DNA from 3 places in the Enterobacter cancerogenus genome. Region 1 is predicted to be linked to each of the others. Evidence: predicted binding sites of a transcription regulator. Region 1 holds the regulator's gene; each other region holds the start of a gene.
The links. The regulator sigma-54, encoded in region 1, starts transcription at its own class of promoters, with help from an activator protein. The targets are predictions, from matches to a motif close to GTTGGCACANNTTTCGCTNT.

Region 1 (7,644 bases):
AGATCCGCAAGGTGCCGTACTACGACCGCGTGGGTAAACGTCACGGTCTGATGGGCTTTGGCCGCGATATCACCGAGCGTAAGCGCTATCAGGACGCACTGGAACGCGCCAGCCGCGATAAGACCACCTTTATCTCCACCATCAGCCACGAGCTGCGTACGCCGCTCAACGGTATTGTGGGGCTGAGCCGTATCTTGCTCGACACCGACCTGACCGCTGAGCAGGAAAAATACCTTAAAACGATCCACGTTTCGGCGGTTACGCTGGGCAATATATTCAACGATATTATCGACATGGATAAGATGGAGCGCCGCAAGGTGCAGCTCGATAACCAGCCGGTAGACTTCACCGGCTTCCTGGCAGACCTGGAAAACCTCTCCGGCCTTCAGGCGCAGCAAAAAGGGCTGAGCTTCGTGATGGAGCCAACCCTGCCGCTGCCGCACAAAGTGGTGACGGACGGCACACGCCTGCGGCAGATCCTGTGGAACCTCATCAGCAACGCGGTGAAATTTACCCCGCACGGGGGCCGGGTCGCGGTGCGTATTCGCAATGAAGAAGGGGATATGCTGCGCTTTGAGGTAGAAGACTCGGGGATCGGCATCCCGCAGGAGGAGCAGGATAAAATCTTTGCTATGTATTATCAGGTCAAAGACAGCCAGGGCGGCAAGCCCGCGACGGGTACCGGCATTGGTCTGGCCGTCTCAAAACGTCTGGCGAAGAGCATGGGAGGAGATATCACCGTCTCCAGCCAGCCGGGTAAAGGCTCGACCTTCACCCTGACGGTCCATGCCCCAGCGGTGGCCGAAGAGGTTGAAGACACGTTTGAAAGTGACGATATGCCGCTGCCGGCACTGCACGTTCTGCTGGTGGAAGACATCGAGCTGAACGTGATTGTCGCCCGCTCGGTGCTGGAGAAACTCGGTAACAGCGTGGACGTCGCCATGACCGGTAAAGCCGCGCTGGAGATGTTCACACCGGGGGAATATGACCTCGTTCTGCTGGATATCCAGTTGCCGGACATGACCGGCCTGGATATCTCCCGCGAGCTGACCCGCACCTATGCGGCGGAAGATCTGCCGCCGCTGGTTGCGCTGACGGCGAACGTGCTGAAGGATAAAAAAGAGTACCTCGATGCCGGTATGGATGATGTGCTCAGCAAGCCGCTGGCGGTGCCTGCCCTGACCGCCATGATCAAGAAGTTCTGGGATACCCGAGATGAAGAGGAGAGCACCATGACGTCTGTTGATAGCGCGAAAGCCCAAACGATACTGGATACTGCCATGCTGGAGCAGTATATCGATTTGGTCGGACCTAAGCTGATTACCGATGGCCTGGCCATATTTGAGAAAATGATGCCGGGCTATCTGAGCGTGCTCGAGTCCAACCTGACCGCGCGGGATCAAAAAGGCATTGTCGAGGAAGGGCATAAAATCAAAGGTGCCGCCGGTTCGGTCGGCCTGCGCCATCTGCAGCAGCTTGGCCAGCAGATCCAGTCGCCGGATCTTCCTGCCTGGGAAGATAATGTGGCTGAATGGGTTGAAGAGATGAAACAGGAGTGGCAAAACGATGTGGCGGTGCTGAAAGCCTGGGTGGACGCCAGAAAAAAATGACCCCGGCTTAACCGGGGTGCGCGAATACTGCGCCAACACCAGGGAAATCGTGGCTGCGCCGGATTTTTTGTGTTGTTTTCGCATGGACGCCGCCTGAATATTTAGGCCGCACGCAGATAAGATAGCAAATCTTAAATGATTTGTTACATGAATCAGTGAAATGTGTGAAGCATAGCGTTTTAATCAAAATTATTAATGTGCTTCAGTACGTTGCAAAGAAGGATCCTCAAGATGAAAAAAATAGGTGTCGTGCTGAGTGGCTGCGGTGTTTACGACGGGTCGGAGATCCATGAAGCGGTATTAACCCTTCTGGCGCTCTCCCGCCAGGGCGCGGAGGTGGTCTGCTTCGCGCCGGATAAAAGCCAGGCGGATGTGATCAATCATCTCACCGGCGAACCGATGGCGGAAAGCCGTAACGTGCTGATTGAAGCGGCGCGCATCGCCCGCGGGGATATTCATCCGCTGGGGCAGGCAGACGCGGCACAGCTCGACGCGTTAATCGTGCCGGGAGGCTTTGGTGCGGCCAAAAATCTCAGCACCTTTGCTGCCCAGGGGGCGGAGTGCCATGTCGATCCCGATTTACGCTCCCTCGCCAGGGCAATGCATGCGGCGGGTAAACCGCTGGGCTTTATCTGTATTGCGCCCGCGATGCTGCCGAAAATCTTTGATTTCCCGCTGCGTCTGACCATCGGGACCGATATCGATACGGCCGACCTTATTGAAGAGATGGGGGGCGAACATGTTCCTTGCCCGGTGGACGACATCGTGGTCGATGAAGAGAACAAGATTATCACCACGCCCGCGTACATGCTGGCGCAGAGTATCGCTGAGGCCGCCACGGGCATTGATAAGCTGGTGGACCGGGTGCTGGTTCTGAGCGAATGAAGCGCAAATGGGGAGCAGGCGCATGGGTGAAACGCATCCTGATGCGCATCGTGGTGGTGCTGGCGGTATTCTGGGGCGGCGGGATTGCCCTGTTCAGCATCGTACCGGTGCCTTTCTCCGCCGTCATGGTCGAACGGCAGCTGAGTGCCTGGCTCACCGGGGATTTTGGCTACGTTGCACACGCTGACTGGGTGAGCACGGAGTCGATTTCGCCGTGGATGGGGCTGGCGGTGATGGCGGCAGAAGATCAGAAATTCCCGGAGCACTGGGGTTTTGACGTGGCGGCGATCGAAAAGGCGCTTGCTCATAACGAACGCCATGAGAACCGGGTGCGCGGCGCATCGACGATATCGCAGCAAACCGCGAAAAATCTCTTTTTGTGGGATGGCCGTAGTTGGGTGAGAAAAGGGCTGGAGGCCGGGCTGACGCTGGGCATTGAAACGGTCTGGAGCAAAAAGCGCATTTTGACCGTCTATCTCAATATCGCAGAATTCGGTGACGGCGTGTTTGGCGTGGAGGCCGCTTCACAACGTTATTTCAATAAGCCCGCAAGCCGGTTAAGTATGTCTGAAGCGGCGCTGCTGGCTGCCGTCCTGCCGAATCCGATCCGCTTTAAAGCAAACGCGCCGACAGGGTATGTGCGCAGCCGTCAGGCGTGGATCATGCGTCAGATGCGCCAGCTGGGTGGGGAAGGGTTTATGGAGCGTAACAAGCTGATGTAGGGCGGGGCAGCATCGCGCCACCCGCCTTTGCGCTGAGGGTTAGTCTTCGTCAAACCCGGCGTTAAACAGGGCAATCACCGCGGCCAGCGCTTCCTCTTCCTGTGGACCGGTGGCCTCCACCTCGATCTGACGACCTTTGGCAGAATCCAGCATCAGCAACGCAATTACGCTGTTGGCTTCTGCCTCGGTCCCCTCATCGTTGCGCAGCAGCACCTCTGCGTCAAAGCCCTGCATCAGTTCAAACAGCTTCATCGCCGGACGGGCGTGCATACCCAGCTTATTGGTGATCTCAACGGTCTGTTTTACGGTCATGTTTTACGTTTTTCCAGCGTGCGATGACGGGACTGAACGTTCTTGCCGCGTGAGCGGAAGTAATCGGCCAGCTGCTCGGCAATATAAACCGAGCGATGTTTACCGCCGGTACAGCCAATCGCCACCGTCAGGTAGCTACGGTTGTTGGTCTCCAGCATAGGTAACCATAGCTCAAGGTAGCTTCGCGTCTGGTAGATAAAATTGTGAACTTCTGTGTGTCTGTCGAGGAACGCCGCGACGGGCTTATCCAGACCGGTCATAGGACGCAGTTTGGGATCCCAGTGGGGGTTCGGCAGGAAGCGCACGTCGAAGACATAATCCGCATCGATCGGAATACCGTGCTTAAAGCCGAAGGATTCGAACACCATTGTCAGTTCACGCTCGCGTTTTCCCAGTAGACGGGTACGCAGCATCTCTGCCAGCTCGTGGACGGACATTTCGGAGGTGTCGACAATCAGGTCGGCGCGGGAACGCAGCGGCTCCAGCAGGTCGCTCTCCTGATCGATGGCGCTTTCCAGTGAGAGGTTTTTACTGGAGAGCGGGTGCAAACGACGCGTGTCGCTGTAGCGACGGATCAGCGTGTTACGGTCGGCGTCAAGGAACAGCAGCTGAGGCGAGAAAGCCTCCGGCAGGTTGCTCATCGCCTGCTCAAACACTTCCGGCGACTCTGGCATGTTGCGGACGTCGATACTCACTGCCGCCGAGATCTGCCTGTCCGCGAGCGTTTGAGCCAGCTCGGGCAAGAGCACCACCGGCAGGTTATCTACGCAGTAAAAGCCCATATCTTCCAGCGCGCGCAGGGCGACGGATTTCCCCGACCCTGAACGACCGCTGACGATCATCAACACCATGTTCCGTTTCTCCTCAGGGCAACAGATGTGAAGGCCATCTCCCGGTTATGCATCATCCTGATTGCCTTCTGCTTCAGTGATAATTTGATACAGCTCCTCATCACTTTGGGCTGAGCGCAGTCGACGGCAAATGGTTTTATCGGCCAGTCGCTTAGCAACCAGTGACAGCGTATGCAGATGGGTTTTCGTCTGATCGGCAGGCACCAGCAGGGCGAAGAGGAGATCGACCGGCTGATTATCAATGGCATCGAACGCGATGGGCGTTTCGAGCTGCACAAACACGCCGACGGCACGCAGGGTGTCTTCTTCCAGCTTGCCGTGCGGGATCGCGATGCCGTTGCCGATACCGGTACTGCCCATTTTTTCACGGGTCAGAATCGCTTCAAATACCAGCTGCGGCGGCAGGCCCAACTGCTTTGCGGCCAGCTCACTGATAATCTCCAGCGCACGTTTCTTGCTCTGGCAGTGAACGCCACTGCGGGTACATTCCTGGTTCAGGACATTGCTCAATTGAAGAGCGGAATCGTTGTTCATCATAATTTCACCTAAGCGCTAACTGTACAAACGGCCTGTTGTGTTTCACAACAGGCCTTCCTGCACCCGTTAACTGCCCGGACAATTAGTGTTGTTTCAGTTTATCTTTATGTTTATTGAGCTGTCGTGCAAGCTTATCAATCAAGCCGTCGATAGCCGCGTACATGTCTTGCCCTTCCGCACTCGCATGCAGTTCACCCCCGTTTACGTGCAGGGTGGCATCCGAGATATGAGTCACTTTCTCCACTTTCAACACAATATAGACCTGGTTGATCCTTTCGAAATACTGCTCTAATTTCGCGAACTTCGTGTTCAGGAAATCGCGCAGGGCCTCAGTAATTTCGACGTTTTGTCCAGTGATGTTGAGCTGCATAGTGTCTTCCTTATCGGTTGAGTCAGACCAGCTGTTTACGCTGGTTAGACGGCGGAATGGATAAAGACTCTCGGTACTTCGCAACGGTACGACGAGCCACCATAATACCCTGATCGGAGAGAAGGGTGGTCAACTTACTGTCGCTCAGTGGCTTCGCGGGGTTTTCCGCGGCGATCAACTTCTTCACCAGTGCACGGATTGCCGTTGACGAGGCTTCGCCGCCGCCTTCGGTATTCACATGGCTGGAGAAGAAATACTTAAGCTCAAAAATACCGCGCGGACTGTGCAGATACTTCTGCGTGGTCACGCGGGAAATGGTTGATTCATGCATCTCGACGGCCTGGGCGATATCTGCCAGCACCATCGGCTTCATAAATTCTTCGCCCTGCTCGAAGAACGCCTGCTGCTGTTCGACAATACAGCGGCTTACGCGCAGCAGCGTATCATTTCGGCTCTCCAGACTTTTGATCAACCATCGCGCTTCCTGAAGGTTGCTACGAATATATTGATTGTCGGAGTCGTTGCGAACGCTGGTGCACATGGAGGCGTACTGCTGGTTAATTTGCAAACGAGGGATGCTATCTGAATTCAGTTCAACCACCCAGCGACCGTTATGCTTTCGCACCAGCACGTCAGGGATCACGTATTCCGGTTCGCTGGTCTGGATCGACTGGCCGGGACGCGGATCGAGGGACTGAATTAAATTCACCGCCTCTTTCAGCACCTCTTCTTTCAGACGCGTGACGCGCATCAGCGAACGGAAATCATGGTTGGCGAGCAGATCCAGATGATCGCTGATGATTAAGCGGGCTTCGTCAATCCACGGCGTCTCTTTGGCGAACTGCGAAAGCTGGATCAGCAGGCAGTCGCGCAGATCTTTCGCCGCCACACCGACCGGGTCGAAGCGCTGGATGCGCTTTAACACGGCTTCAATTTCTTCCAGCTCAACGTCTTCGTCGCCGATGCTTTCCAGAATGTCGTCCAGCGTGACGGTCAGATAGCCTGTGTCATCCACGGCATCGACAATGGAGGTCGCAATGGCGCGATCGGTATCGGAGAACGGCGTAAGCTCCACCTGCCACATCAGGTAATCCTGCAGAGACTGGGTGGTTTCGCCCTGGTAGACCGGCAGCTCGTCGTCCTGGTAGTCTGCACGCGTTCCGGAAGGGGTACCGGCGGTGTAGAGTTCATCCCAGCTGGCATCCAGCGGAAGCTCGTCCGGCATCTCTTTTTGTTCGAGCGCATCAACGGTGTCGAGCATTTCTGCGTCTTGCGTTTGCTGGGTGTCTACCTCGTCATGAAGATCGGTTTGCTCCAGCAACGGATTGCTGTCCAGCGCCTGCTGGAGCTCCTGCTGAAGTTCTAACGTGGACAGCTGCAGCAGACGGATCGCCTGCTGGAGCTGCGGCGTCATCGCCAGTTGCTGGCTCAGCCTTAATTGCAAACCTTGCTTCATATTCAGAGCATTTTTCTCCGGTTCGGCGCTACGTTGCCTCTACCCTATCAGAGTCTGAAGTCTTCCCCAAGGTACACGCGCTTAACATGCTCATCCTGGAGGATTTGCTGCGGCGTACCGTGGGCAATCAGATGGCCCTGGCTAACAATGTAGGCGCGTTCGCAGACGGCCAGCGTTTCACGGACGTTATGGTCAGTGATAAGTACGCCAAGCCCGCTATCGCGCAGGTGCTCAATAATGCGTTTGATATCAATAACGGAAATGGGGTCAACGCCCGCGAAAGGTTCATCCAGCAGGATGAATTTCGGGTTAGCGGCCAGCGCACGTGCAATCTCAACGCGGCGACGTTCACCGCCAGAGAGCGCCTGACCGAGGCTGTCGCGAAGATGTTCAATGTGGAACTCTTCCATCAGCTCGTTCGCACGGTCGGTGCGCTGCTCGCTGGTCAGATCGTCACGGATCTGCAGCACGGCCATCAGGTTATCGAAGACGCTTAAGCGACGGAAGATTGACGCTTCCTGCGGCAGGTAGCCGATACCACGGCGTGCACGCGCGTGCAGCGGCAGCAGGCTGATGTCTTCATCGTCGATGATAATGTTACCTGCATCGCGCGGCACAATACCGACCACCATGTAGAAGGTGGTGGTTTTACCTGCACCGTTAGGGCCAAGCAGGCCCACAATTTCGCCGGAGTTGACGGTCAGACTGACATCTTCGACGACGCGGCGGCCTTTATACGCTTTCGCGAGGTTTTTAGCAGTTAATGTTGCCATAACGAATTAGTTACTCTTCTTCTGTGCCGGGGCCTGGCCTTTGCCTTTGTCCTGCAGCTGCGAAGGCACAAGCACGGTGGTGACGCGTTTCCCTTTCTCGCTGGTGGCCTGCATTTTCTGCTCTTTCA
Region 2 (7,644 bases), 2.0 Mb from region 1:
GCTCAACGATGGCATCAACCGGAGAGACCCAGTTACGCTCGCCGTTAGCACCCACGTAGTAGAACGCATCCGCCAGCACCATACCCTGACACAGCAGCTGTTTCGCCGGTTCATCAGAGTTCACCATGCCTGCGTCGCGCATCAGCTTGTGGAAGAAGCGGAAGTAGAGCAGGTGCATGATGGCGTGCTCGATACCACCGATGTAGATATCCACCGGCAGCCAGTAGTTTGCCGCGTCAGCGTCCAGCATGCCTTCCTGATACTGCGGGCAGGTGTAGCGCGCGTAGTACCATGATGACTCCATAAAGGTGTCGAAGGTGTCGGTTTCACGCAGCGCAGGCTGACCGTTAACGATGGTTTTTGCCCACTCAGGATCGGCTTTGATCGGGCTGGTGATGCCGTCCATGACCACATCTTCTGGCAGGATCACCGGCAGCTGATCTTCCGGTGTGGGCAGCACGGTGCCATCTTCCAGCGTCACCATTGGGATTGGCGCACCCCAGTAACGCTGACGGGAAACGCCCCAGTCGCGCAGACGGAAGTTCACTTTACGTTCGCCAACGCCCAGAGAGGCCAGTTTATCGGCAATGGCGTTAAAACCGTCTTCGAAGCTCAGGCCGCTAAACTCGCCGGAGTTGAACAGCGTGCCTTTTTCGGTCAGCGCGTGTTCGGACAGGTCCGGTTCAGAACCGTCAGCAGCCAGGATAACAGGCTTGATGTCCAGACCGTATTTGGTGGCAAACTCGTAGTCGCGCTGATCGTGACCCGGAACGGCCATCACGGCACCCGTGCCGTACTCCATCAGCACGAAGTTTGCGGCCCACACCGGGATCGCTTCGCCAGTCAGCGGATGCTTAGCGTAGTAACCGGTCGCAACGCCTTTCTTCTCCATCGTCGCCATGTCGGCTTCGGCCACTTTGGTGTTGCGGCATTCGTCGATGAAGGTCGCCAGTTCCGGATTGTTTTCTGCCGCTTTCTGCGCCAGCGGGTGACCTGCGGCCACGGCCAGGTAGGTCGCGCCCATGAAGGTATCCGGACGGGTGGTGTAAACGGTCAGCGGCCGATCGTAGTTGTCCACGTTGAAGGTGATCTCTACCCCTTCAGAACGGCCAATCCAGTTGCGCTGCATGGTTTTAACGGTGTCTGGCCAGTGGTCAAGCTTGTCCAGATCGTTCAGCAGCTCGTCAGCGTAGGCGGTGATTTTGATAAACCACTGCGGGATCTCTTTACGCTCAACTTTGGTATCGCAGCGCCAGCAGCAACCGTCGATAACCTGTTCGTTCGCCAGAACGGTCTGATCGTTCGGACACCAGTTAACGGCGGAGGTTTTTTTGTAGACCAGCCCTTTTTTATAGAGCTCGGTGAAGAATTTCTGCTCCCAACGGTAGTATTCCGGGGTACAGGTCGCCAGCTCGCGGCTCCAGTCGTAGCCGAAGCCCAGCATTTTGAGCTGGTTTTTCATGTACGCAATGTTGTCGTACGTCCACGGCGCAGGTGCCGTGTTGTTTTTAACCGCCGCACCCTCAGCAGGCAGGCCGAACGCATCCCAGCCGATCGGCTGCAGAACGTTTTTGCCAAGCATTCGCTGGTAGCGAGCAATCACATCGCCAATGGTATAGTTACGCACGTGGCCCATGTGTAGTCGACCAGAAGGATAGGGAAGCATCGACAGGCAGTAATACTTCTCTTTGCTCTCGTCTTCGGTTACTTCAAAGGTACGCTTCTCGTCCCAGTGTTGCTGGACTTTTGATTCTATCTCTTCCGGGCGGTATTGCTCTTGCATGGCAGCCAGTGGTCCTGTTTTCAATACAGCTACAAATGTAGCCAATGGATGTGGTAATTCAGATCCGCATAGCATAGCCCAAACGCCCGCGTCAAAACAGCCTTTCGCACAAATGCACTTTGCAGGAATTTACCGGGTCTGTGGCGCGCCTGACAAAGCGGCGGCGAAATAAGGTCTATTATTAGAGTTAGTTACTTACCCGGGAGGCAAAAGGATGAACAAGGTTGCTCAATTTTACCGCGAACTGGTGGCGACACTGACGGAGCGGCTGCGTAATGGCGAGCGTGATATCGATGCGCTGGTCGAACAGGCGCGCGCAAAGGTGACGCAAACGGGTGAGCTAACGCGAACCGAAGTTGAAGAGGTGACTCGCGCAGTGCGCCGCGATCTGGAAGAGTTTGCGCGCAGCTACGAAGAGAGCCAGGACGAGGTGGTCGACAGCGTCTTTATGCGGGTGATCAAAGAGAGCCTGTGGCAGGAACTGGCGGACATCACCGATAAAACCCAGCTGGAGTGGCGCGAGGTATTTCAGGATCTCAACCACCACGGCGTGTACCACAGCGGCGAAGTGGTGGGGTTGGGCAATCTGGTCTGCGAGAAGTGCCATCATCACATTGCGGTCTATACCCCCGACGTACTGCCGCTGTGCCCGAAATGCGGGCACGATCAGTTCCAGCGCCGGCCCTTTGAACCCTAGGTAAAAGCGAAGTAACATTCCCTCTCCCTGTGGGAGAGGGAGAATCGCGGGCCTACCTGTAATAAGCCAGTCTCTCTGCCAGCAAATCCACAAACGCTTCCCGGTCGATATCCACCATCACCGTCGTATTCGGCGCATTTCCCGTCAGCGAATAGTAGTCCACCACCGTCATCCCCTGCGTGTATTTCCCCTGCGTCTCCACACCGACCCAGCGGTCCACCGTGGTAAACATCTCCGGCTTCAACAGCCAGGCGATGGTGCAAGGGTCGTGCAGCGGCGCGCCGCTAAAGCCCCATTTTTCGGCTTTGTGATACTCCATAAAGAAGTCGAGCAGCTCCGCCACCGTCGTCGCAACCGGGTTCCCCACAGAACGGAACCGTTCGATGTCCTGGGCCATAATTTGCGCCCGGTGAGTCACGTCAAGCCCCGCCATGACGATCGGCAGGCCAGACTGGAAGACAATCTCCGCAGCTTCCGGATCAACAAAGATGTTGAATTCGGCCGCAGGCGTCCAGTTTCCCAGCCCCATCGCGCCGCCCATAATCACGATTTGGGCAATGTTGCGGTGCAGCTCAGGGTGGCTGTTGAGCAGCAGTGCGACGTTGGTCTGCGGACCGGTTGCCACCAGCGTCACGGGCTCTGCGCTTTCACGCAGTACCTTCGCCATCAGCTCAACGGCGGTGCAGGGTTGCGGCGCAAATGCTGGCTCTGGTAATGCCGGGCCGTCCAGCCCGCTTTCGCCGTGAACGTTGTCGGCAATGATCAGTTCGCGCATCAGCGGTTTTAGCGCGCCGCCAGCGACCGGGATATCGGTGCGCTTTAACAGCGTCAGCATCCGCAGGACGTTGCGCAGGGTTTTCTCTGGCGTCTGGTTCCCCGCAGACGAGGTGACGGCTTTGACGTCAAGCTCGGGGGAGGCGAGGGCAAGGACGAGGGCGATCGCGTCATCATGACCCGGATCGCAATCGAGAATAATGGGCTGTGCCATAGGGTTCTCCATTACTGGCGTTATTGTGTGACAAGGTTAACGCTGCACTGTCGCGCCGACGAGAAGAAGAGAGGCAAAGCGTGAAGCGGAGCGCAATCCGCAGATTGCGCTCCGGAAAATTAATGCAGAATTTTGGCGAGGAAGTCTTTTGCGCGTTCGGATTTCGGATCAGCGAAGAATGCCTCTTTCGGGGAGTCTTCCACGATTTTGCCTTCGTCCATGAAGATCACGCGGTTAGCCACTTTGCGGGCGAAGCCCATTTCATGGGTAACAACCATCATGGTCATCCCTTCGTGCGCCAGTTCGACCATCACGTCCAGCACTTCGTTGATCATCTCCGGATCGAGCGCCGAAGTCGGTTCATCGAACAACATCGCCACCGGATCCATGCACAAGGCTCGCGCAATCGCTACGCGCTGCTGCTGTCCGCCGGATAGCTGTGCCGGGAATTTATCGGCATGGGCCGTCAACCCGACGCGTTCCAGTAATTTCAGCCCTTTCTCACGCGCCGCTTTTTTATCACGCTTAAGCACTTTCACCTGCGCCAGGGTCAGGTTCTCAATAATTGAGAGATGCGGGAACAGCTCAAAATGCTGGAACACCATGCCGACGTGAGAACGCAGCTGAGCAAGGTTCGTTTTCTTGTCATTGACCTTCGTGCCGTTGACCACAATTTCACCCTGCTGCACCGGCTCCAGGCCGTTGACGGTTTTGATCAGCGTCGATTTACCGGACCCGGACGGCCCGCACACGACCACCACATCGCCTTTTTTCACTTCAGTGGAGCAGTCGGTCAGCACCTGAAAGTGCCCATACCATTTAGAAACATTTTTCAGGGAAATCATTATACCGTCCTTTTCTTCAGCCAGCTGACCAACAGCGACGCGCTTAAACTAATCACAAAATAGACCCCGCCCGCGAAGAGGACCATCTCAACCTGCGTACCGTCACGTTCGCCGATGGTGGATGCGGTACGGAAGAAGTCCGCCAGGCTCAGAACGTAGACCAGCGACGTATCCTGGAACAGGACGATGCCCTGCGTCAGCAGGAGCGGAACCATGGCGCGAAACGCCTGCGGCAGAATAATCAGCTTCATGGACTGCCAGTGCGTCATGCCCAGCGCCAGCGCCGCGCTGGATTGCCCGCGGGAGATGCTCTGAATACCGGCGCGAATAATCTCGGAGTAGTACGCGGCCTCGAACATGGAGAACGCCACCATGGCGGAGATCAGCCGGATATCGGTTTTTGGCGACAGCCCCAGTACGTTTTGCAGAAAACCGGGAACGATCAGGTAAAACCACAGCAGCACCATCACCAGCGGGATAGAGCGGAAGACGTTAACGTAGGCCGTTGCAAACCAGGCGAGCGGCTTAAAGCTCGACAGGCGCATCACTGCCAGCAGGGTGCCCCAGACAATCCCGACGATAATGGCAATCACGGTGATCTTTAACGTGATCGCCAGGCCATCAAGCAGGTAAGGCAGGGAAGGAACGATAGAACTCCAGTCAAACTCGTACATTATTTACCCCCCAGATTGCCCGGCAGGCGAGTTTTGCGTTCAACCAGGTTCATCACCAGCATGATGAAAGCGTTTATCAGAACATAGGCGAGCGTAATGGCCGTAAAGGATTCCCACGCATGGGCGGAATAATCCAGCAGCTTGCCCGCCTGCGCGGCCATATCCACCAGACCGATGGTCGAGGCGATGGCCGAGTTTTTCACCAGGTTCATCATCTCTGAGGTCATCGGCGGCACGATGACGCGATAGGCGTTAGGCAGCAACACGTAGCGGTAGGCCTGCGGCAGGGTCAGCCCCATTGCCAGGGCCGCATTCTTTTGCCCGCGTGGCAGCGACTGAATGGCGGCACGCACCTGCTCGCACACGCGCGCAGCGGTAAACAGGCCCAGACACAGCATCGAGGAGACGAAGAACTGCACGTTCGGATCCAGCTCGGCCTTGAACCACATGCCGATGTTTTCCGGCAGCAGTTCCGGGATAACCAGATACCAGGTAAAGAACTGCACAATCAGCGGAACGTTACGGAACAGTTCCACATAGAGCGTGCCAAGAGAAGAGAGGAAACGGTTGGGGACGGTGCGCAGAATACCGAACAGCGAACCGATAAGAAACGCGATGATCCACGCCGTTATCGATAGCGCCACGGTGACCTGAAAGCCGCTCCACAGCCAGCCAAGATAGGTGGTGTTGCCGAACGGGGCTTGCTGTAGAAAGATGCCCCAGTTCCAGTCAATTGACATAATAAACTCCAGAAAAAAAAGGGTAGCAGCGCTACCCTCGAAGATTGGTGAGAAGCTCATTTTTCGCGCTGAGTGGGGAACGAGCCACTCAGCGTAGAGTCTGTCCATGCTTCCCGACAATCGAGAGGGCAGGAGATCCCGCCCCTGTATTTCTAATTAGTTAAGAGCTTTGTCGTTTGGTGATTTGAACAGCGCTTTCATGTCGTCAGACAGTTCAAAGTTCATGTTCAGGTTTTTCGGTGGAATCGGGTTCTTGAACCACTTGTCGAACCATTTTGCCGCTTCGCCGGAGGTCTGCGCCTGCGCGATGGTGTCATCGATCAGTTTTTTGAAGTCCGCATCGTCTTTACGCAGCATACAGCCGTAGGCTTCTTTTGACTGCGCGGTACCGACGATCTCCCAGTTGTCTGGTTTCTTCGCCTTCGCACGTTCACCCGCCAGCAGAGCGTCATCCATCATAAACGCGACGGCACGACCGCTTTCCAGCGTACGGAAGGAGTCGCCGTGGTCTTTCGCGCTGATGATGCGCATATCCATTTTCTTGTCGTCATTCAGCTTGTGGAGCAGCACTTCTGAAGTGGTACCGGAGGTCACGACAACCGCTTTACCTTTCAGATCCGCGAAATCTTTAATGTCGCCGCCTTTCTTGGTCAGCAGACGAGTGCCCACGACGAAGATGGTATCGGAGAAGGCGGCCTGTTTCTGGCGTTCCAGGTTGTTGGTGGTGGAACCGCATTCAAAATCAAAGGTGCCGTTTTGCAGCAGTGGGATACGGTTCTGCGAGGTGATTGGAATCAGCTTCACCTGCAGGTCTGGTTTGTTCAGCTTTTTCTTCACAGCTTCAACGATGGCGTTGGAGTAGTCCTGTGAATAGCCCACGACTTTTTGCGTGTTATCGTAGTAAGAGAACGGGACGGAAGATTCACGGTGGCCGACCACGATCACGCCGTTTTTGGCAATCTTGGCGAGGGTGCTTCCGGCAGCCGGCGCGTCTTCAGCGTGAACGACGCCTGCGGACATTCCCATAACCAGCATTGCTGTGGCCAGTTTACGTAATTGCATACCCAACTCCTTTCTTATCAGCGCCAGTGACGCATTGATACCCATTGTGATGTTGTTATATCTCGCGCAACGCGAGTGCAGTGTTATGCAAGCTTGTTAACATTTAGTCTGGCTTAATGTAAAGATTTTGCTGCGTTATTGTTTATTTTTGCGAAGCGCGCCGCACCATTCAGAGGCAAAAATCTCTCATTGCACCGTTTCGGTGCCAGGGACGCTCAGTGCTGGTGCGGTCAGGTGCACGTTAAGCCAGATTGCGTTTGCGTGGAGAAATAAAAGCAATAGACGTGCCAGAATTGGAGTAGTGAGGGGATTGTCGGGTGGCGGCTACGCCTTCAGAAGCGAAATGGAGAAAGTAGGCCGGGTAAGCGTCAGCGCCACCCGGCAGGAAGAATTGAGATTATCGACGACGCTGACGAAGGCCCATCAGCACGGCGCCAAAACCAAACAGCGCGGTCAAAATCCACAGCGGCCAGTTGCCGGTGCGGGCGTATGGCGTCAGGCCGGTGGCTGGCGTCACGGTCGTGGTCAGCACGTCGCGGGTAAACTGCGGGATCATGGCCTGAATGTCCCCCTGCGGACCAATCACGGCGGTAATGCCGTTGTTGGTGCTGCGCAGCAGCGGACGCGCCAGCTCCAGGGAACGCATACGCGCCATCTGGAAGTGCTGCCACGGGCCAATCGACTTACCAAACCACGCATCATTCGAGATGGTCAGCAGATAGTCGGTATCCGGGCGGAAGTTATCGCGTACCTGCTCGCCGAGGATGATCTCATAGCAAATGGCCGCCGTGAGGGCAAAGCCGTGCGCGTGCAGCTGCGGCTGAACGTACGGGCCGCGGCTGAATGAAGACATCG
Region 3 (7,644 bases), 500 kb from region 1:
CACCAGCCGCTCCTTCAGGCGATGGATCTCCTGATAGGCGAGGGCGTTATCCAGGGCAATGGAGATACGTTCGGCAATCTGGCGCAGCAGCTTGAGGTTGGCGGTGGTAAATACGCCCTCATCGCACTGCGCCAGCTTCAGCACGCCAAGCATGGTATTGCCCGACATCAACGGCAGCAGGCATAGCGTCTGGATTTTATTGCCCCAGGTGTTAAACAGCATCCGCTCGTAGGGGGCCAGCACGTCACGCTCGTGCAGGTTGAGCAGCAGGATCTCTTTACTTTTGAACACCCGCTCGGACAGGGTGCCCGCTTCGTCCACTTCGCTCTGCTCGTGCGCCGGGTTGGCCTCATCCAGATAGTGCGTGGAGTAAATGTTGAGTTTTCCCTTACGATTGCCCCGTAGCGCAATGCTGATAGCGTCGATTTTGAAGTAGTGATGGATCTCTTTTGAGACCTCGCTGACCAGCTCGTCCATGTCCAGGCGCGACAGCACGGCGTTGGTGATCGCCACCAGAATACGGAAGTTGTCGCGCTCGCGGCTCAGCAGATCGTAATCAACATTATTGTTGACGCGACTCTGGATCTGCTCCGCCACCACGCCGACAATCTGGGTAAAGGTGTGCAGACGCTCATATTCCGCCTCGCTCCACGGCAGGTCGGTAGTGCGCAGAAACTCGCAGCCGCCAAAAATATGGCCTTCCACCGCCAGAGGGAGCATGCAGTAATGGCCGAAAGGCTGATAGATATTGCTATCCGCCAGCATCGGCCAGGCCTGGCGGAACTCTTCAGCGCTGCAGTGCAGGATTTCAGGACGGGAAAGAATACGCCGCACCGGGCCGTGGGCGAGGTAAGTTTCATCCTCATATTCAAAGACTTTGCCGTTATCACGCGTTGAGTAGTAGCTCGCCCGCTGGGTCCCGCTGTGCCAGAGCACGATAGCGGCGCTGTCCGCCAGCGCTGATTGCCTGACCAGCCGCGTCAGGGTATCGCTCAGCGAGCCTAAATCGGGCTGCTGTAAAAGAGTGCGTGTGATGTCAAACAGGCCCTGCTGTCCAAGATCGCTCATCGGTGTATACGGCATTATTGCTTTCCAATAGAAACTGGCAAAAAAGAGAACGTCAGCGCTGACCGCTTATGGCGCGGTTCTAGCAAATTCGGGGTAACGGTTCGGCGTGCGGCAGATCCAGCGTGCGCTTCACGCCGTAAAGCCCGGTCAAACGCACCCCTTTGCGTTCAACCACTTCACCAATAATGGCGGCCTCTTTCCCTAACGGATGGGCGCGCAGTTCTGCCAGTACCGCGTCGGCAGCCTGGCGTTCAACGCCAATCGCCAGCTTGCCTTCATTGGCAAAGTTTAGCGGATCGAGCCCCAGCAGCTCGCAAAGCCCGCGCACGGCAGGCTTAACGGGCAGGCTGCGCTCGTTCAGTTCAATTCCACAGCCGCAGCGTGCGGCGAACTCGTGCATCACAGCATTAACGCCGCCCCGGGTGGCGTCGCGCAGGGCTTTCACCCCAGGTATTGTGCGAAGCGTCTGGATAAGGGGCGTCAGCACCGCGCAGTCGCTGCGAAGCTCACCGTCCAGCCCCAGACCTTCGCGCAGGTTAAGGATAGTCGCCCCGTGGCAGCCCAGCGTGCCGGTGACTAACAGCACGTCGCCCACGGCAAGCTGCTGTGCGCCCCAGTGAATATCCGCCGGGATCGCCCCCATTCCTGCCGTATTGATGAACAGTTTATCCGCCGCGCCGCGCTGCACGACCTTGGTATCGCCGGTGACGATAGCGATCCCCGCCTCGCGCGCGGTCTGCGCCATGCTGGCGACAACCGTTTTGAGTGTCTCCATCGGCAGCCCCTCTTCGAGGATAAACCCGCAGGAGAGGTAGCGTGGCACCGCGCCACTGACGGCCACATCATTGGCGGTACCGCAAACAGCCAGTTTGCCGATATCTCCGCCGGGGAAGAACAGCGGATCGATGACATAGCTGTCGGTGGAGAACGCCAGCCTGTCGCCCTGGGCGGTAAGCGTGGAGAGCGCAATGCGCGCCTGATCCTCCTGCTCGGCCAGCCAGGGGTTGTTAAAGGCGTCCATAAACAGCTGATTGATGAGCTGCTGCATCGCCTGTCCGCCGCTGCCGTGCGCCATTTCCACGGTCTTCATGCTTCACTCTCCTGATTGCGATACTGATACCACGCGGCGCAGGCCCCTTCGGAGGAGACCATCAGCGCACCGAATGCGGTTTGCGGGTTACAGGTGCTGCCAAATAACGGGCACTGATGAGGTTTGCATTTGCCGGTGAGCACCTCGCCGCAGCGGGCGTCAGGATCGTCGCACACCTGCTGTGGCTGCGGGCGGAAATGCGCCTCGGCATCGAAGGAACGATACGGCGGCGTCAGGTGTACGCCGGATTCGGCAATCAGCCCCAGCCCGCGCCATTCGCTGTTGCCTTCCACTCTGAACACCTCGCGAATGGCCTGCTGCGCATGCACATTCCCCTCGTCCGGCACCACGCGGCGATACTGATTTTCGACGACGCTCAGAGCCGCTATTTTCTGCTCAACCAGCATGGTCACGCCTTGTAGTAGATCAAGTGGTTCGAAACCAGCTACCACTAATGGGCGATGGTACTCCCCGGCGATAAAACCATACGCCTCAGTACCGATCACCATGCTGACATGGCCCGGCGCGAGAAAAGCATCAATACCGTTGTCCGGCTCTTCAAGCAGGCTGCGAAGGGTGGGAATGAGCGTGATGTGCTGACAGAAAACGTAAAAATTGCCGATGTTGCGGGCTTTCGCCTGCTGGAGTGTGATGGCCGTTGCGGGCATAGTGGTTTCAAAACCCAGCCCAAAAAAGACCACTTTTCGCGTCGGATTGTCGGCCGCCAGCTTCAGTGCATCCATTGGTGAGTAAACGATGCGGATATCCGCGCCGCGCGCTCTGGCCTGCAGCAGCGAGCCATTTTTGCCCGGCACGCGCATCGCATCGCCGAAGGTGCAGAAGATCACCTCCGGATGGTGGGCAATCTCAAGGCAGCTGTCGATACGCCCCATCGGCAACACGCACACCGGGCAGCCGGGGCCGTGAATGAATTCGATGTTTTTCGGCAGCAACTGGTCAAGGCCAAACTTAAAGATAGCGTGGGTGTGTCCACCGCAGACTTCCATGATGCGTAACGGTTTTTCGGCGGTGTACTCAAGTAATAATGCGCGGGATTGCAGATGGTCAATCAGCTGCATCACCTGTTCAGGGGCACGGTATTCATCAACGTAGCGCATAGATTACCGTTCCTCGCCGTACAGCAGTGCGCCCACATCCGGCTCCACGTCAAACATGTTTTGCAGCGCGTCGAGCGTATCCCGGGCCTCCGCTTCGTTAATCACGCTCATCGCAAAGCCAACGTGAACCAGCACCCACTGACCAAGCCGTGATGCGCCGGTGTCATCGGTGCTGCCCACCAGCGTCAGGTCGACATCGCGCAGAATACCGCACACGTCCACTTTGGCCTGATTGCCGTCAATAGCGTGAATTTGTCCGGGTACGCCTATGCACATCGTTCACGCTCCAGCCAGTTCAGCCAGTGTTCCATGCCCTCGCCGCGCGTGGCGGAGACCAGCAGGATCTCAATATCCGGATTCACTTCCCGGGCACAGGCCAGGCATTTCTCCACGTCGAAGTTGAGGTAAGGCAGTAAATCCACTTTGTTTAGCAGCATCAGCGAGGCGGCGGCAAACATATGCGGATATTTCAGCGGTTTGTCCTCCCCTTCGGTGACGGAGAGCACGGCCACCTTATGCCGCTCGCCCAGGTCGAAGCTCGCCGGGCAGACCAGGTTTCCGACGTTCTCGATAAACAGAATGCCGTTATCCGCCAGCGGCAGACGCGGCGCGGCGTCGGCAATCATCTGCGCATCAAGGTGGCAGCCTTTACCGGTATTAACCTGAATGGCGGGCGTGCCGGTTTCACGAATGCGCGCCGCGTCATTCACCGTCTGCTGATCGCCCTCTATTACCGCACAGGAGACGCGCGCATTCAGGCGTTTGAGGGTTTCGGTAAGCAGCGTGGTTTTGCCGGAGCCGGGGCTGGAGACCAGATTCAGCACCAGCTGGTTACGCGCATCAAAGCGGGCGCGGTTGCGGGCTGCGAGCTGGTTATTTTTGTCGAGCACGTTGATCTCCACCTCCAGCATCTGGCGCTGGCTGATGCCCGGAGCGTGAGTGCCGGCTGCGCCGTGTCCGTAGTGCAAATCGCCCTCAACGGACCGTTTCGGCGTGAAGGTGACCCCGGTGAATGCCGCCGCCGGGCGCGGCGCAGGGGAAAAGGGGGCTGAGCGAAACGCGGAGTGGGGACGGTGTTCATCCCCTTCAATATACAGGTTGCCTTCAGCGCAACCGCAGGTACTGCACATACGTTACTCCTTCTCAATTTCGAGGCGTTGGATCTGCATGCCGTCATCCGCCACGATGCGCAGCCCCGCACACTGGCAGAGCGGGCAGCGCTGAACCTTTGATGACAGCAGGGTGACGTACTGCTGGCACTGCTCGCACCAGCACTCCGCCTGCTGCTCCTCAATGTGAAGTTCGCAGCCTTCCGCCAGCGTGCCGCGACACACCAGCTCAAAGCAGAAGGTGAGGGCGCTGGTTTCGACGCAGGAAAATGCGCCGACTTTCAGCCAGACGCCCGTCACGCGTTTGGCGTGGTTGTGTACTGCCTGCTGTTCGATAAGTTCCAGAGCCCGCTGGCAGAGGGTGATTTCGTGCATGACGCCTCCTCAATGAATTGACCCTGTAATGCAATAACAGTGCCAGCTTGATTTCCCTTAAGGGGTGACGATGTCAACGCTGTCGAAATGACACGTCGACACCGACGATGTGACAGGGCTGTCCAGATTAAAGCCTATGTAAATCAATACATTAAAAACTGGCATGGAATCTGCTTAATAGCCGAAATCTTCACTAACCGGATGCGTTTTATGACTATTTGGGAAATCAGCGAAAAAGCCGATTACATCGCACGGCGTCATCAGCAGCTGCAGGAGCAATGGCACCAGTACTGCAACTCTCTGATTCAGGGCATTACCCTGTCGAAAGCCCGTCTTCACCACGCCATGAGCTGTGCGGCGCAGGGGGATATGCGCTTTGTCCTCTTCGGCCATTTCACGATTTTCGTCACCCTGGCGAACACCTTTAACAGCCACACCATTGAGTACTACGTCGAAACAAAAGCGGGTGAAAAACAACGGATTGCACAGGCGCAGCTGATGTCCGACGGCATGATCGATGGTCACGTCTCCAACCGCGATCGCCAGCAGGTGCTGGAGCACTATCTGGAAAAAATCGAGCCGGTATACAACGGCCTGTACGCAGCGGTTGAACATGACCTGCCTGTCAACCTGAAACAGCTGGTGGCGGCAACGACGCCAACGCACGTTGCCTGATCCCCGAGTGTCGAGAAGTGTCGAGAAGACATCTTTTCGTCAAAAATGACTATCACCAGAGGATTGCCCGGTGAACCGTTTTGTAATTGCTGACTCGACGGTCTGTATTGGCTGTCGAACCTGTGAAGCGGCGTGTTCGGAAACGCACCGCCTGTACGGTCTGCAGTCCATGCCGCGCCTGCGCGTCATGCGTAATGAAAAAGAGTCTGCCCCGCAGCTCTGCCACCACTGTGAAGATGCCCCGTGCGCGGGCGTCTGCCCGGTCAACGCCATTACCCGCGTTGAGGGGGCCGTGCAGCTGAACGAAAGCCTGTGCGTGAGCTGCAAGCTGTGCGGCATCGCCTGCCCGTTCGGCGCGATTGAGTTTTCCGGCAGCCGCCCGCTGCATATCCCGGCGAATGCCAACTCGCCCAAAGCGCCGCCTGCGCCTCCCGCGCCGGCACGCGTAAGCACGCTGCTGGACTGGGTGCCCGGCGTGCGCGCCGTCGCGGTGAAGTGCGACCTGTGCAGCTTTGATGAGCAAGGCCCGGCCTGCGTACGCACCTGCCCGACCAACGCGTTGATTCTGGTCAACATCCGCGACATCGCCCGCACCAGCAGGCGTAAACGCGAGCTGACCATCAACACCGACGTGGGCGATCTTTCTCTGCTGCAGGCATTTAACGAGGGGGCACAATGAACGCCGTGACGATGATGAACACCGGCGTAGCGGTCTTTGCTGCTGCTGCCGTACTGGCGACGATCTTCTCCTTCTCTACAGCGTTCAGCGGCTGGATTGCCGGTATCGGCGGGGCCGTTGGCAGCGTGCTGACGCTGGGCGCGGGCGGCGTGGTGCTGCTCGGCGGCGGGCGCGTTTACACGGTGATGCCGTTTGTCCATCACGCGGTGCAGGTCACGCCGCTGAACGCGATCTGGCTTATCACGTTCGGCCTGTGCGGGCTGTTTATCAGCGTGTTTAATATTGACTGGCACCGCCATCCGAACGCCAGCGCCAACGGGCTGCTGGTGAATCTGCTGATGGCGACGGCGGTCTGTGCGGTTACCGCCAGTAACCTTGGGGCGCTGGTGATGATGGCGGAAATCATGGCCCTGTGCGGCGTGTTCCTGACGGGCTGCACCGCCTCCGGCAAGCTGTGGTTCGCGCTGGGCCGCCTCGGTACGCTGCTGCTGGCGCTGGCCTGCTGGCTGGTGTGGCAGCGTTTTGGCACGCTGGACTTCGCTGCGCTCGACGGCCAGACGCTGGGCAACGACGTCTGGCTGCTGGGCGTGGTGGGCTTTGGTCTGCTGGCGGGCATTATCCCGCTGCACGGCTGGGTGCCGCAGGCGCATGCCAACGCCTCTGCGCCCGCCGCCGCGCTGTTCTCGACGGTGGTGATGAAAGTTGGCCTGTTCGGCATTCTGACGCTGACGCTGACGAGCGGCCAACCGCCGCTGTGGTGGGGCGTAGTGCTGCTGTTAGCCGGGATGATCACCGCGTTCGTCGGCGGGCTTTACGCGCTGATGGAGCACAACATTCAGCGTCTGCTGGCGTACCACACCCTGGAAAACATCGGCATTATCCTGCTCGGCCTTGGCGCGGGCGTCACCGGGCTGGCGCTCAGCCAACCGGCGCTGATTGCCGCCGGGTTTATCGGCGGGCTCTACCATCTTATCAACCACAGCCTGTTTAAAAGCACCCTGTTCCTCGGGGCGGGCAGCGTCTGGTTCCGCACCGGTCATCGCGATATCGAAAAGCTCGGTGGGATCGGTAAAAAAATGCCGGTCATTTCGCTCGCCATGCTGGTGGGGCTGATGGCGATGGCCGCGCTGCCGCCGCTGAACGGATTTGCCGGAGAGTGGGTGATTTATCAGTCCTTCTTCGCGCTCGGTCAGAGCGAGGCGTTTATCGCACGGTTGCTGGGGCCGCTGCTGGCCGTTGGGCTGGCGATCACCGGCGCGCTGGCGGTGATGTGTATGGCGAAAGTCTACGGCGTTACCTTCCTCGGTGCGCCGCGTACGCGTGAAGCGGAAACCGCCCGCGCTGCGCCCGTGCTGATGACGATAAGCGTCGTTGCCCTCGCGCTGTGCTGTATTGCGGGCGGGGTCGCTGCCCCGTGGCTGATCCCGCTTCTGGAAAGCGTTATTCCGTTGCCGCTTGCGACGGCGCACACCGGGGTTTCCCAACCGATGATCGCGCTGCTGCTGATTGCCTCTCCGCTGCTGCCGTTTG

Region 2: I6L58_RS06065 (amino acid ABC transporter substrate-binding protein) is a predicted target of sigma-54. The motif match lies at 7,062-7,081, and genes of this name have one in related genera.
Region 3: hypA (hydrogenase maturation nickel metallochaperone HypA) is a predicted target of sigma-54. The motif match lies at 4,788-4,807, and genes of this name have one in related genera.

Annotation. Positions count from the first base shown of each region.
Region 1 covers NZ_CP077290.1:3,258,120-3,265,763, forward strand. The annotation lists gene arcB (aerobic respiration two-component sensor histidine kinase ArcB) at 1-1,610, shown strand, start outside; gene elbB (isoprenoid biosynthesis glyoxalase ElbB) at 1,842-2,495, shown strand; gene mtgA (monofunctional biosynthetic peptidoglycan transglycosylase) at 2,492-3,217, shown strand; gene npr (PTS phosphocarrier protein NPr) at 3,257-3,529, opposite strand; gene rapZ (RNase adapter RapZ) at 3,526-4,380, opposite strand; gene ptsN (PTS IIA-like nitrogen regulatory protein PtsN) at 4,426-4,917, opposite strand; gene hpf (ribosome hibernation promoting factor) at 5,000-5,287, opposite strand; gene rpoN (RNA polymerase factor sigma-54) at 5,310-6,743, opposite strand; gene lptB (LPS export ABC transporter ATP-binding protein) at 6,791-7,516, opposite strand; gene lptA (lipopolysaccharide ABC transporter substrate-binding protein LptA) at 7,523-7,644, opposite strand, start outside.
Region 2 covers NZ_CP077290.1:1,299,072-1,306,715, reverse strand. The annotation lists gene leuS (leucine--tRNA ligase) at 1-1,783, opposite strand, end outside; gene I6L58_RS06090 (zinc ribbon-containing protein) at 1,998-2,480, shown strand; gene rihA (pyrimidine-specific ribonucleoside hydrolase RihA) at 2,533-3,468, opposite strand; gene I6L58_RS06080 (amino acid ABC transporter ATP-binding protein) at 3,588-4,313, opposite strand; gene gltK (glutamate/aspartate ABC transporter permease GltK) at 4,313-4,987, opposite strand; gene gltJ (glutamate/aspartate ABC transporter permease GltJ) at 4,987-5,727, opposite strand; gene I6L58_RS06065 (amino acid ABC transporter substrate-binding protein) at 5,884-6,789, opposite strand; gene lnt (apolipoprotein N-acyltransferase) at 7,187-7,644, opposite strand, start outside.
Region 3 covers NZ_CP077290.1:3,759,297-3,766,940, forward strand. The annotation lists gene flhA (formate hydrogenlyase transcriptional activator FlhA) at 1-1,083, opposite strand, end outside; gene hypE (hydrogenase expression/formation protein HypE) at 1,148-2,158, opposite strand; gene hypD (hydrogenase formation protein HypD) at 2,155-3,276, opposite strand; gene I6L58_RS17730 (HypC/HybG/HupF family hydrogenase formation chaperone) at 3,280-3,552, opposite strand; gene hypB (hydrogenase nickel incorporation protein HypB) at 3,543-4,406, opposite strand; gene hypA (hydrogenase maturation nickel metallochaperone HypA) at 4,410-4,760, opposite strand; gene hycA (formate hydrogenlyase regulator HycA) at 4,971-5,435, shown strand; gene I6L58_RS17750 (4Fe-4S dicluster domain-containing protein) at 5,506-6,114, shown strand; gene hycC (formate hydrogenlyase subunit 3) at 6,111-7,644, shown strand, end outside.